2 regions of the Streptomyces sp. NPDC028314 genome follow, and region 1 is predicted to be linked to the other one. Evidence: riboswitches for the same ligand, from Rfam matches in the RefSeq annotation. Region 1 holds a riboswitch; the other holds the start of a gene.
The links. Region 1 has a riboswitch for ZMP and ZTP ahead of ACZ4TG_RS27630 (serine hydroxymethyltransferase). Riboswitches for the same ligand answer to the same signal wherever they lie in the genome.

Region 1 (6,868 bases):
CGGATAACTGTCCCCTACCGCGGGGGTTGGGCTTCGTGGCCGGGGGCGGTGTCGGGGTGGGGTGTTGTCCGGGGCTAAAACGTGATTTGTTGGCGCCCTGTACCGCCCGGCAACTGGGGACCCGGCTGGGGCGCCATAAATCATGCCCGCCCCGGACCACACCCCACCCCGGCGGCGTCCCCGGCACCCCGCCCAGAGCGCAGCCAAACCCAGCCCCGTCGGCGCTTGAGGCGGCCGCAGCAGCCGAGCTGCAAACGAGCCCCGCCCCGCAGGGGCAGCCCGTTCCCCGCCCGGCCAGGGCAACGGCAGGGGCCACGGGGACACCCCGAAACCCCGTCAAACCGCCCGGCCAGGGCAACCGCCCGGCCAGGGCTACGGTTCGCCGAAGCGGGCCAGGGCCAGGGAGCCCGCCACGGCGATGGCGAAGCCGGCCACGGCGAGCCAGGTCAGCCCCTCGCGGGTGCGGTCGCCGAGCCACACCACCCCCACCACCGCCGGGCCGATCGTCTCGCCCAGCACCATCCCGGCCGTCGCCGCCGTCACCGAGCCGCGCTGCAGGGCGGAGGTGAGCAGCAGGAAGGCCGCCCCGCCGCCCAGCAGCAGCGCGTACAGCGCCGGGTTGGCCAGGGTCGACAGCGAGACGTCGTCGATGAGGCGGACGGCGACTTCGACGACCCCGAAGCCCGTGCCCGCCGCCAGGCCGAGGGTCAGGGCCCGGGCGCGGTCCGGCAGGCCGCCCGCCACCGCCCCCACCAGCAGCACCAGCCCCGCCACCCCCAGCAGGCCCAGCTTCAGTGCGAGGGATCCGGTCCCGGAGCCCTCTTCCCCCGAGGAGAGCCCCAGCATCAGGAGCCCGAGGCAGACCAGTCCCACCGCGCCCCACTCCAGCCCGCTCAGCCGTACGCGCAGCAGCCGGGACGCGACCACCGCCGTCACGGCGAGGCTGGCCGCCAGGGCCGCGCCCACCGCGTAGATCGGGATGTGCCGCAGGGCGATGATCTGGAGGACGAAGCCGACCGCGTCCAGGGAGAGGCCCGCCACGTACCGCCACTGCCGGAGCGCCCGCAGCAGCAGCGAGACGTCCACCCCGGAGCCCGTTCCCGGCTCGGCGGCCCGTGCCGCGACCGCCTGGAGGACCGACGCCGTACCGAAACAGACCGCCGCGCCAAGTGCGCAAATCATCCCAAGGAGCACGAACTGACTCTAGGTCACCGTCGTGACAAGGGTGTGACGACGGCTGGATTCCATCCCCCGGCAACCCCGTTCTAGTCTGTCGGGACCACGCCACCCAGGGAGCGATCTCAGATGGACACCAGCAAGACCACCCAGCGCCGGATGCGCTCGGGCGCCGTCGCGCTCGGCGGCATGGGCCTGCTCGCAGCCACCCTCGTGGCCTGCGGCAGCAGCGACGAGCCCGACAAGCGCTGCGCCGACCGCTCCACGCTGAAGAAGTTGGACAGCAAGGAGTGCAAGAGCGGCGGCCACGGCGCCTACTACTACGGCGGCAGCGTGTCCAACGGCAAGGTGGGCGGCGGCAGCTTCGACAAGTCCGCCGTCACCCGCGGCGGCATCGGCGGCCACAAGAGCTCCGGCTCCTCCGGCGGCTGAGCACCCCATGCAGCGGCACACCATCGAGCCCCGCCCCGGCTGGCAGAAGACCGTCGAGGAGCAGGGGCTGATCTACCCCCTGACCCGGTATCCCGACGACTCCCTGCGCCCCTACTGGGACGAGAGCGCGTACTACTCGTTCTCCCTCCCGGAGGTCGAGGCGCTGGAGAACGTCGTCGAGGAGCTGCACGCCATGTGCCTGGCCGCGGCCGCGCACATCGTCGAGCAGGACCGTTTCGCCGACCTCGGCATCACCGACCCGAAACTCGCCGCGCTGATCGCCGGGTCCTGGCACCGGCGCGCCGAGCAGCCTTCCCTCTACGGCCGCTTCGACCTGCGCTACGACGGCTCCGGCAGCCCCGCGAAGATGCTGGAGTACAACGCCGACACCCCCACCTCCCTGGTGGAGGCGGCGAGTCCGCAGTGGTTCTGGATGGAGGAGCGCTTCCCCGGCGCCGATCAGTGGAACTCGCTCCACGAGCGGCTCGTCGAGGGCTGGCGCCGGCAGGCCGAGCTGCTGCCTCCCGGCCCGGTGCACTTCGCGCACTCCGAGACCGACGAGCTCGGCGAGGACCTGATGACGGTGGCCTACCTCCAGGAGACCGCCGAGCAGGCGGGCCTGGACACGCAGGCCCTGTCCGTCGAGCAGATCGGCTGGGACAGCCTGTCCGGCCGGTTCGTCGACGAGAAGCTGCGCTTCATCCGCAGCTGCTTCAAGCTCTACCCGTGGGAGTGGCTGGCCACCGACGAGTTCGGCCCGCAGGTCCTCGGCACCTACGACCACGGCGGCGGCTCCGGCACCACCTGCTGGATCGAGCCGCTGTGGAAGATGCTGCTCTCCAACAAGGCGCTGCTGGCGATCCTGTGGGAGCTGTTCCCCGAGCACCCGAACCTGCTGCCCGCCTATCTCGACGGCCCGCGCGAGCTCGCGGAGACCACCGGGTACGCGGCCAAGCCCCTGCTGGGCCGCGAGGGGGCCGGGGTGAGCCTGCACGCGGCGGGCGCGGACGCGGAGCCGTTCGTCCCGGACGAGGGCGAGACGTACGTCTTCCAGGCCCTGGCCCCGCTGCCCGACTTCGACGGCAACCGGGTGGTGCTCGGCGCGTGGGTCGTCGAGGAGGAAGCGGCGGGGCTGGGCATCCGGGAGTCCGCGGGGCCGGTCACGGACGAGTACGCCCGTTTCCTGCCCCACGTCATCCTCTGACCGTGGCCGGCCCGGCAGCCCGGTCCGGCAGCCCGGTCCGGCAGCCCGGTCCGGCAGCCCGGTCCGGCAGCCCGGTCCGGCAGCCCGGTCCGGCAGCCCGGTCCGGGAGGACCGCTCTAGGCGGAGAGCACCGAACGCAGCTGGTCCAGCCCCCAGTCCAGGTCCTCCTTGCTGATCACCAGCGGGGGCGCGATCCGGATGGTCGATCCGTGGGTGTCCTTCACCAGCACCCCGAGTTCCATCAGCTTCTCGGAGATCTCCCGGCCCGTGCCGCGCGCCGGGTCGATGTCGACGCCCGCCCACAGTCCGCGGCCCCGTACGGCGGTCACCGCGCCCCCGCCGACCAGCAGGTTCAGCTCCCGGTGCAGGTGGTCGCCGAGTTCGGCGGCGCGCTGCTGGTACTCGCCCGAGCGGAGCATCGCGATCACCTCCAGGGCGACCGCGCAGGCGAGCGGGTTCCCGCCGAAGGTGGAGCCGTGCTCGCCGGGCCGGAACACGCCGAGCACGTCCCGGTCCGCGACGACGGCGGACACGGGCACGACCCCGCCGCCCAGGGCCTTGCCCAGGATGTACACGTCGGGGACGACCCCCTCGTGCTCGCAGGCGAAGGTCTTGCCGGTGCGGCCGAGGCCCGACTGGATCTCGTCCGCCATGAACAGGACGTTCCGCTCGCGCGTGAGTTCCCGTACGCCCCGCAGGTAGCCGGCGGGCGGTACGAGGACCCCCGCCTCGCCCTGGATCGGCTCCAGCAGCACGGCGACGGTGTTCTCCGTGACGGCGTGGGCGAGCGCGGTGAGGTCGCCGTACGGGACGATCTCGAAGCCCGGCGTGTACGGGCCGAAGTGGTCGCGGGCCTCGTGGTCCGTGGAGAAGGACACGATGGTGGTGGTCCGGCCGTGGAAGTTGTCGGCCGCGACCACGATCTTGGCGTGGCCGTCCGGGACGCCCTTGACCTCGTAGCCCCACTTGCGGGCGGTCTTCACCGCCGTCTCCACGGCTTCCGCGCCCGTGTTCATGGGCAGCACCATCTCCTTGCCGCACAGCGCGGCGAGTTCGGTACAGAAGTCCGCGAAGCGGTCGTGGTGGAAGGCGCGGGAGGTGAGGGTGACCCGCTCCAGCTGGGCGCGGGCGGCGTCGATCAGCCGGCGGTTGCCGTGGCCGAAATTGAGCGCCGAGTAACCGGCCAGCATGTCGAGATACCTGCGGCCCTCCACGTCGGTCATCCACGCGCCTTCCGCCGACGCGACGACGATGGGCAGGGGATGGTAGTTGTGCGCGCTGTGCGCGTCGGCGGAGCGGATGGCATCAGCAGTATTCGACACGGGGTCTCCGATCGTCCGTCAGGCCTGTGACGAGGGTGGCGTCACTTTCCATCCTCGCTCGCGATGCGGACGGAGAAACCTTTCTCGTGGCGTGCCCGCTAAGGTGGGCCCCACGCACGGCGACTGGCGTACGGAGAACCAACTCCGGGGGAGCCGTGCGCGCACGACCGCATACACGGCCGCTCGCCTGGGCCTCGCGGGGACGAAGACGACATCGACCCCGGAGGAGCCGCCATGACCGCGCGCCGCCATCCCGCCCTTTTCGCGACCGACCCCGAGCTGGCGTCCTTCGTCGAGGCGGAGGAAGTACTGCAGGCCGAGACCCTGCGGCTGATCCCCAGCGAGAACTACGTGTCCGCCGCCGTGCTGGAGGCCTCCGGCACGGTCCTGCAGAACAAGTACAGCGAGGGCTACCCGGGCCGCCGCTACTACGAGGGCCAGCAGAACATCGACCGCGTCGAGGCGCTGGCCGTCGAGCGGGCGAAGGGCCTGTTCGGCGTGGACCACGCGAACGTGCAGCCGTACTCCGGCTCTCCGGCCAACCTGGCCGTCTACCTGGCCTTCGCGAAGCCCGGCGACACGGTGATGGGCATGGCCCTGCCGATGGGCGGCCACCTCACGCACGGCTGGGGCGTCTCGGCGACGGGCTCGTGGTTCCGGGGCGTGCAGTACGGCGTCTCGGCGGAGACCGGCCGGATCGACTACGACGCGGTGCGCGAGCTGGCCCTCGCGGAACGCCCGAAGATCATCTTCTGTGGCGGTACGGCGCTGCCCCGCACGATCGACTTCGAGGCCTTCGCCTCCATCGCGAAGGAGGCGGGCTCGGTCCTGGTGGCCGACGTCGCGCACATCGCGGGCCTGATCGCGGGCGGGGCGCACCCCTCGCCGGCCGGGCACGTGGACGTCATCTCCACCACCACCCACAAGACCCTGCGCGGTCCGCGCGGCGCGATGCTGATGTGCCGTGAGGAGCACGCGAAGGCCATCGACAAGGCGGTCTTCCCGGGCCTCCAGGGCGGCCCGCACAACCAGACGACGGCCGGTATCGCGGTCGCGCTGCACGAGGCGGCGCAGCCGGCGTTCGTCTCTTACGCGCACGCGGTCGTCGCCAACGCCAAGGCGCTGGCCGCCGCCCTGCTGGAGCGGGGCTTCGACCTCGTCTCGGGCGGTACGGACAACCACCTGATCCTGATGGACCTGACCTCGCGGGGCGTCCCGGGCAAGATCGCCGCCAAGGCGCTGGACCGGGCGGGCATCGTGGTGAACTACAACACGGTCCCGTTCGACCCGCGCAAGCCGTTCGACCCGTCGGGCATCCGGATCGGCACGCCTTCGCTCACCTCGCGGGGCCTGTCGCAGGAGCACATGCCGGTGGTGGCCGACTGGATCTCCCGCGCGGTCGAGGCCGCCGCCAAGGGGGACGAGCCGGCCCTGGCCGCCGTCCGCGCCGAGGTCACCGACCTGATGGCGGCCTTCCCGGCACCGGGGCTCCCGTTGTCGTGACCCTGCGGCGGCGTCGCGGGGCTCCGCCCCGCGCCCCGCGCCCCGCAATCCGCGCCTCGAACGCCGGCGAGGGCCGGATCTGTCCGGCGGCGCCCCGGAAAGCGGTCGCTCGGCCGGGGCAAGATCCGGCCGCCTGACTACTGCCCGGTACGTGGGCGGCCCCCGCACGGCGGGCGGGGCGCCGTCCGGGGCGGGGGCCCGCGGGGCCCGCGGACCCGGACGGTTCCGGCCAGCGAAGGGCCCGAGCCCGCCCCCGCACCTGAGAGAATGAGGCCATGGCTTCTGACCGTCCTCGCGCGCTCTCCGGCATCCAGCCCACCTCCGGTTCGTTCCACCTCGGGAACTACCTCGGAGCCATCCGTCAGTACGTCGCCCTGCAGGAGACGCACGACGCCTTCTACATGGTCGTCGACCTGCACGCGATCACCATGCCGCAGGATCCGAAGGAACTGCGCGCGAACACCCGGCTCTCCGCCGCCCAGCTGCTCGCCGCCGGCCTGGACCCCGAGCGCTGCACGCTCTTCATCCAGAGCCACGTGCCCGAGCACGCGCAGCTCGGCTGGGTCATGAACTGCATCACCGGCTTCGGTGAGGCGAGCCGGATGACCCAGTTCAAGGACAAGTCCGCCAAGCAGGGCGCCAACAACGCCACCGTCGGCCTGTTCACGTACCCGATCCTCCAGGTCGCCGACATCCTGCTCTACCAGGCGAACTCCGTCCCCGTCGGCGAGGACCAGCGCCAGCACATCGAGCTGACCCGCGACCTGGCCGAGCGCTTCAACACGCGCTTCGGCCAGACCTTCACGCTCCCCGCCGCGCACATCGTCAAGGAGGTCGCGAAGATCTACGACCTCCAGGACCCGGCGATCAAGATGTCGAAGTCCGCCTCGTCCCCCAAGGGCCTGATCAACCTCCTCGACGAGCCCAAGGTCACCGAGAAGAAGATCAAGAGCGCGGTCACCGACACCGAGGCCGAGATCCGCTTCGACACCGAGAAGAAGCCCGGCGTCAGCAACCTGCTCACGATCTACTCCACCCTCACGGGCGAGTCCGTCACCGAGCTGGAGGCCCGGTACGAGGGCAAGGGCTACGGCGCGCTGAAGACGGACCTGGCCGGTGTGATGGTCGATTTCGTCACACCGTTCAAGCAGCGCACCCAGGACTACCTGGACGACCCGGAGACCCTGGACGCCGTGCTGGCCAAGGGCGCGGAGAAGGCTCGGGCGGTCGC
Region 2 (6,868 bases), on a different contig from region 1:
CCGTCAGCGCGAGCGCCGGGGAGATCTACGTCAACCCGCTGCGCACCCTCGACGACGAGGAATGGCGGTTCGTCCTGGCCCACGAGATGCTGCACGCGGCCCTGCGCCACGGCGAGCGCCGCGGCGCCCGCGACCCGTACCTGCACAACGTGGCCGCCGACTACGTCGTCAACGGCTGGCTCGTCGAGATGGGCGTCGGCGCCATGCCCGAGGGACTGCTCTACGACCCGGAGCTGAAGGGCCTCTCCGTCGAGGAGGTCTACGACCGGATCACCACCGACCTGCGCCGGACGCGCCGCCTGGCCACCCTGCGCGGCAAGGGCCTGGGGGACATCCTGGGGGAACCGCTGCCCCACCCGGGGAGCGGGCCGTACACCGACCTCGACGAGTTCTACCGCCGCGGCCTGGTCCAGGGCCACGACCTGCACGTGTACGGGGAGCGCGGGCTGCTGCCCGCCGGGCTGATCCAGGAGATCCGGGCCCTGGCCCACCCGCCCGTGCCCTGGGACGCGCGGCTCGCCCGCTGGTTCGACGAGTACGTGCCGAGGCCGCAGGCCGTACGGAGCTTCGCGCGCCCGGCCCGCCGCCAGGCCTCCACCCCGGACATCCCGCGCGCGGGCCGGTACTTCCCGCCCGAGGAGGTCGCCCGCTGCACCTTCGGCGTCGTGCTCGACACCTCCGGGTCGATGAGCGCCGCCCTGCTCGGCAAGGCGCTGGGCGCGATCGCCTCGTACGCCGAAGCCCGCGACGTACCGGCGGCACGCGTCGTGTTCTGTGACGCGGCGCCGTACGACGCGGGCTTCGTCGCACCGACCGAGATCGCGGGCCGGGTACGGGTGCGCGGACGCGGCGGAACCGAGCTCCAGCCGGGCATCGACCTGCTCCAGCGTGCGGAGGACTTCCCTCCGCAGGCGCCGGTGCTGGTGATCACGGACGGGTGGTGCGACACCCTGCGGATCCGGCGCGAGCACGCCTACCTGATCCCGCAGGGTGCCTCCCTGCCGTTCACGCCCCGGGGGCCGGTCTTCCGACTGGCCTGAGGGGCGGGGCCGGTCTAGTCGAGGTAGTCGCGCAGCACCTGGGAACGCGACGGGTGGCGCAGCTTCGACATGGTCTTGGACTCGATCTGGCGGATGCGCTCACGGGTGACCCCGTACACGCGGCCGATCTCGTCCAGGGTCTTCGGCTGGCCGTCGTTCAGGCCGTAGCGCATGGAGACGACACCCGCCTCACGCTCGGAGAGCGTGCCCAGGATCGACTGGAGCTGCTCCTGGAGGAAGGTGAACGACACCGCGTCGGCCGGCACGACCGCCTCGGAGTCCTCGATGAGGTCACCGAACTCGCTGTCGCCCTCCTCACCCAGGGGGGTGTGCAGGGAGATCGGCTCGCGGCCGTACTTCTGGACCTCGATGACCTTCTCGGGGGTCATGTCGAGTTCCTTGCCCAGCTCCTCCGGAGTGGGCTCGCGACCGAGGTCCTGGAGCATCTGGCGCTGCACACGGGCGAGCTTGTTGATGATCTCGACCATGTGGACGGGGATGCGGATGGTGCGCGACTGGTCGGCCATGGCACGCGTGATCGCCTGCCGGATCCACCAGGTCGCGTACGTGGAGAACTTGAAGCCCTTGGTGTAGTCGAACTTCTCCACGGCGCGGATCAGACCGACGTTGCCCTCCTGGATCAGGTCCAGGAAGAGCATGCCGCGGCCGGTGTAGCGCTTGGCGAGGGAGACCACGAGACGGAGGTTGGCCTCCAGCAGGTGGTTCTTGGCGCGGCGGCCGTCCTCGACGAGGATCTCCAGCTCGCGCTTGAACGCGGGCTTGTGGTCCTCCTCCTCTTCGAGCTTGTACTCGGAGAAGAGGCCCGCCTCGATGCGCTTGGCGAGCTCGACCTCCTGCTCGGCGTTGAGCAGCGGCACCTTGCCGATGAGCTTGAGGTAGTCCTTGACGGGGTCGGCGGTGGCGCCCGCGACCATGACCGTCTGCGCCGGGGCGTCGTCCTCGTCGTCGTCGGACAGGACGAAGCCCTGGGTGCCCGCGGCCTTGGGGGCCTCTTCCTCGGCCTCGTCGGCCAGGTCCTCGGCCGCCCAGTCCTCGCCCTCGACGGCGGGGGTCTCGCCCTCGTCGGCGTCCTTCGCGCCGGTCTTCTTCGCCGCGGCCGTCTTCTTGGTGGCCGTGGCCTTCTTCGCGGCGGTCTTCTTGACCGTCCGCTTCTTCGGCTCGGCGGCGGCCTCGGCCGCCACCTCCTCCTCGGTGCCGGAGGCCGACGGAGCGGATATCGCCGCCGCCGTGGCCGGGCTGGTGGCCGAGGCCTTGCGCGCGCCGATGGGGCGCGGCGCGGCGGCGGCCTTCTTGGTCACGGTGCGGGCGGGGGCGGCGGCCGCCTTGCGCGGCTTCTTCGCGGCAGCCTTGGTGGCGGGGGCCGCGCTGACGTGGAGGGCGACACCCTCCTCGTCCAGGACCTGGTTCAGGCTGCGCAGGACCCGCTTCCACTGGTCCACCGGGATGCGGCCGGCCTCGAAGGCCTGGCGCACGTCATCACCGTTGATGTGACCCTGCTCGCGGCCTCGCTCGACGAGCGTGACCAGGGCCTCCGATTCGGCGATCTCCGGAGGGAACGTACGGGACGGGCTGAGCGACACAAGGAGCCTCTCGTTGCGAACAGATAAGGGGTGGGCCGGACATCATCGCGCGAACTCGGGAAACAGACCCGAGGGGGGTCTGTATTCCGGGCCGCGCGAGGACACCTGTCGGTTCATCGCATGCCCGAGTCGATTCGTTACGCGCTGAATTGAGTGACCTGCGCCACGCTGTGGCGGCGCAACCGATCCGGCGTGGATCCGTCCGCCCTCCTCCGCCCGTTCCCTCAGCCCGTTTTGCGGGCCTCGATGAGGAAGCGGGAGGTGTGCGCGACGAACGGGCCTTCGCGTTCGATCCGTTCGTGCAGCTCGCGCAACCGGTCCCGGTAGTGCCCGACCGTGAAGCCCGGCACCATCCAGATCACCTTCCGTAGAAAGTAGATCACGGCTCCGATGTCGTTGAACTCCGTCCGCAGTCGTTCGGAGCGCAGATCGACGACTTCCAGGCCCGCCTCCCGAGCCTGCGCGACCGCGTCGTCGGGGTGCCGGCCGCGCCTGACCTCCTCCGGCTGCGGGCCCAGGAAGTACTCCACGAGCTCGAAGACACTGGCCGGACCGACCTGCTGCGAGAGGTACGTACCGCCCGGGCGAAGGACCCGCGCGATCTCCTCCCACCAGATGGTCACCGGGTGCCTGCTGCAGACCAGCTCGAAGGCCCCGTCGCCGAACGGCAGCGGCGGTTCGTCGGAGTCCGCGACCACGACCGCGCCCAGCGGGTGCAGCAGCCGGGTCGCCTTGTCGATGTTCGGCGGCCAGGACTCGGTGGCCGCCATGAGCGGGGGCAGCGGCGCGGCCCCGGCGAGCACCTCGCCGCCTCCGGTCTGGATGTCGAGGGCGGAGCCGGCCCGGGAGAGGCGTTCGCGCAGCAGCCCCTGATAGCCCCAGGAAGGGCGCTGCTCGGAGGCCCGGCCGTCGAGCCAGGAGAAGTCCCAGCCCTCCACGGAGACCGATTCCGCCTCCGCGACGAGATGGTCGAAAGTACGCGTCATGTCTCGATCGTCCCAGGTCGGGCGCCGGGCATCCACCGGGTATCGCCGGGGGGCTCCGCACGGCCGTCGACTAGAGTGGGCGGCGGGCCGTGACTGGCGTTCGGGTGGATCACCACCGGGGAGCGGCCCGGCGTACCCCCGTACGTCGACTGCCGCGCGCCTGGGCGAACCGCGATCCCGCAGCGACGCTCAGGAGACCCCTATGACGACTGCCCAGACCGATCAGGCACAGGCCGATCAGGCACAGGCCGACCAGACGCAGGCCGACCAGACGCAGGCCGACCAGGCCCGCACCGGCCAGGGCCGGACCGCCCGCCTCATGGACGGCACCGCCCTCGCCCGCCGCATCTCGGAGCAGACGGCCGCCCACGCGGCGAAGCTCACCGAGCGCACCGGCACCGCTCCCTGTCTCGCGACCGTGCTGGTCGGCGAGGACCCCGCCTCGGTCACCTACGTCCGCATGAAGCAGAACCGCTGCGCCAAGGCCGGGATCACCTCCCGCCACGTGGAACTCCCGGCGGAGACGACCACCGAGGAGCTCGTCGCCGCTATCACGGCCCTCTCCGAGGACCCCGAGATCAGCGGCATCCTGCTCCAGCACCCGGTCCCGCACCACATCGACGAGCGCGCCGCCTTCGAGGCCATCGCCCCCGGCAAGGACGTGGACGGTGTGACCATGCACTCCTTCGCCGCCATGGGCTTCGGCCTGCCGGGCTTCGTCTCCTGCACCCCCGGCGGCATCATGCGCCTGCTGGAGGCCTACGACGTGGACCTGACCGGCAAGCACGCGGTCGTCGTCGGCCGCAGCGCGATCCTGGGCAAGCCCGCCGGGATGCTGCTGCTGGAGCGGAACGCCACCGTCACCTACTGCCACTCCCGCACCCGGGACCTGCCCTCGATCGTGCGCCAGGCCGATGTGCTGGTCGCGGCCGTCGGCAAGGCCGAGTTCATCCGGGGCGAGGACATCAAGCCGGGCGCCGTGGTCCTGGACGCGGGCTACAACGAGGGCAACGTCGGCGACGTGCACTTCGAGTCGGCCGCCGCCCGCGCCTCGCTGATCACCCCGGTCCCCGGCGGTGTCGGCCCGATGACCATCGCCGTGCTCCTGGAACAGACCGTCCGGGCGGCCGCCGCCCAGGCCGGGCTGGACCTCGCGGACCTCTGACCCCGGCCGCTGCCGACGACGTACGACGTACGACGAACGCCCCGGGCCCTTCGGTCCGGGGCGTTCCGCGCCCCGGCCCGCGCCCCGGCCGGACCGCGACCCGGCGCCGGCGGTCAGCGGCCGACCGCCGCCCCGCGGCGGAACTCCGCCACGATGGGCGAGGACCGGAACTCCCGGGCCAGGGCGGCCAGCGGCTGCGGGGCCGGCCGGGGCGGCGCCGGATGCCCCGGCCCGGGGCGCGCGGCCGTACCCGCCCGGTCGGCGGCCGCCCGGCGCCGGCAGGCGGCCGCCAGCATGGCCGCGTCGGCCACCACCGAAGCCGCCGGACCGGTCAGGCCCTGCGCGCACGCGGCCTCGTACGCGGCGTCGCGCACGGCGGGGTCGAACCAGGACGCGAGGGCCAGCAGCCCGTCGTCGATCACCGACTCGCGGTGGATCAGCCGGATCCCGACCGGCGACCACCACGTCAGCGGCACGGTCGTCACGCTGGCCGACGCGAAGCCGCGCAGCGCCCGCCACAGCGGGCGCAGCCGCCGGTACTGGCTGAAGTCCCGCCAGGCCGCCGAGGCGCCGACCAGCGGCACGAGGAAGCCGGCCCCGACCATCAGGGCCGCCGCCGAGGCGAACGGCGGAGCCGCGTACGTGGACAGCCAGTCCCAGTCCCGGCCGGTCCAGCGGGCGCCCACCGCCGCCCACTTCGCGACGAGGTAGCCGATGTCGAGCAGCCCGCCGAGCATGAGCAGCGCCAGCCCGGTGCGCAGCGGCCGCAGCGAGCGGTCGACCCTCAGCATCCACTTCCAGCACAGGGTGCTCAGCGCGGTACTGCCCACGGTGTGCGCCAGCAGGTAGCCGATGATCATCTCGCGCAGCCAGGGCGTGCCGGCGTAGTACGTGTCGAAGTCGCGGAGCCGTTCCACCGGCGCGTCACCGGCCACGAACAGCACGTTGAGCAGGAGCGTGACGGCCGTGAACGCGGCCACCGTCAGCCGGGTGGCCCGCCGCACGCTCTCCGGCGGGCCGCCGGCCCACTGGAGGATCAGCGCGATGCAGGCGCCGGAGAACGCGGTCAGGACGCTGTACACCAGCGGGGCGGCGCAGTTGACGACCCCGGTGACTTCGTTGACCCAGGCGATCGTCGGCGGCGCCGCCAGCGCCATGAGCAGGCAGCCGACCGCCAGCACCGCGCACACCGCCCGCATCAGCGGCTGGTCCCGGGCGCGGCGCAGCGCCGGCAGCTTGATCAGCAGCGCCAGCGCCATGACCGCCCCCGATCCGTAGAGGATCAGGCCGTTCTCCATCAGGGGTGGCGGACGGGGTCGGCGGGGGTGCTCCCGCGGTCGTTCCGGCTGCCGGGGTCGTCCTGGCCGCCGGAGTCGACCGCGGGCTGCTTCCCGGGCCCGCTACCGGCCCCGTCGAGCCCGGCGATGGTCCGCTCGGCAGCGGTGAGCGGGGCCGCCTTGTGGGCGCTGCGGTCGGAGGCCCGCAGCACCCGCCAGAGCACGTCCGGGCGGAACCAGTGGGTGGGCGGGCTGGTCATGGTGATGACCTGGAAGAACGCGGCGGTGAGCGCCTCCTGGGTGGTGGCCCCGGTCATCAGCCGGCTCACGTACCGGGCCACCAGCCGTGCCCCCGGCTTCGGCTTCATGCCGGTGGCGGTCGCCTGCGGGTAGAGCATGTCCTGCGAGGTGGCGAGCTCCCAGGCGGTGGCCACCTGCGGGGCGAGCGCGCGCTGCGCCGCCCGGCCCACGGCGGGCTGCGCCAGCCCCTTCGCGCGCAGCAGGCCGCGTACGGCGAGCAGCCCCTGGGCGGCGACCGTCATGCCCTGCCCGTACAGCGGGTTGAAGGTGGCGACGGAGTCCCCGACGGCGAAGAAGCCCTCGGGCAGGTCGGCCTTCTCGAAGAAGACGCGGCGGTTGGCGGTGCCCTGGGTGACGGCCACGTCCGTGAGCGGCTTCCTGCCGTCCAGCAGTTGCCCGACGATCGGGTCCCGCAGGTCCTTGGCGAACGGGACGAACGCGTCGGGGTCGGCGGTCGGCTGGCCGCCGCGGGTGCCCGACAGGGTGGCCTGCCACTGGC

Region 2: another riboswitch for ZMP and ZTP. It lies ahead of ACZ4TG_RS15625 (bifunctional 5,10-methylenetetrahydrofolate dehydrogenase/5,10-methenyltetrahydrofolate cyclohydrolase); the one in region 1 lies ahead of ACZ4TG_RS27630 (serine hydroxymethyltransferase).

The regions. Positions count from the first base shown of each region.
Region 1 is NZ_JBVHTP010000013.1:72,552-79,419, reverse strand. Features, by position in the region: gene ACZ4TG_RS27650 (hypothetical protein) at 373-1,182, opposite strand; gene ACZ4TG_RS27645 (hypothetical protein) at 1,306-1,608, shown strand; gene ACZ4TG_RS27640 (glutathionylspermidine synthase family protein) at 1,616-2,812, shown strand; gene rocD (ornithine--oxo-acid transaminase) at 2,929-4,134, opposite strand; ZMP/ZTP riboswitch at 4,244-4,334, shown strand; gene ACZ4TG_RS27630 (serine hydroxymethyltransferase) at 4,369-5,637, shown strand; gene trpS (tryptophan--tRNA ligase) at 5,913-6,868, shown strand, end outside.
Region 2 is NZ_JBVHTP010000006.1:29,020-35,887, forward strand. Features, by position in the region: gene ACZ4TG_RS15610 (vWA domain-containing protein) at 1-1,040, shown strand, start outside; gene ACZ4TG_RS15615 (RNA polymerase sigma factor) at 1,055-2,641, opposite strand; gene ACZ4TG_RS15620 (methyltransferase domain-containing protein) at 2,866-3,627, opposite strand; ZMP/ZTP riboswitch at 3,707-3,800, shown strand; gene ACZ4TG_RS15625 (bifunctional 5,10-methylenetetrahydrofolate dehydrogenase/5,10-methenyltetrahydrofolate cyclohydrolase) at 3,947-4,792, shown strand; gene ACZ4TG_RS15630 (MAB_1171c family putative transporter) at 4,906-6,090, opposite strand; gene ACZ4TG_RS15635 (NAD(P)/FAD-dependent oxidoreductase) at 6,090-6,868, opposite strand, start outside.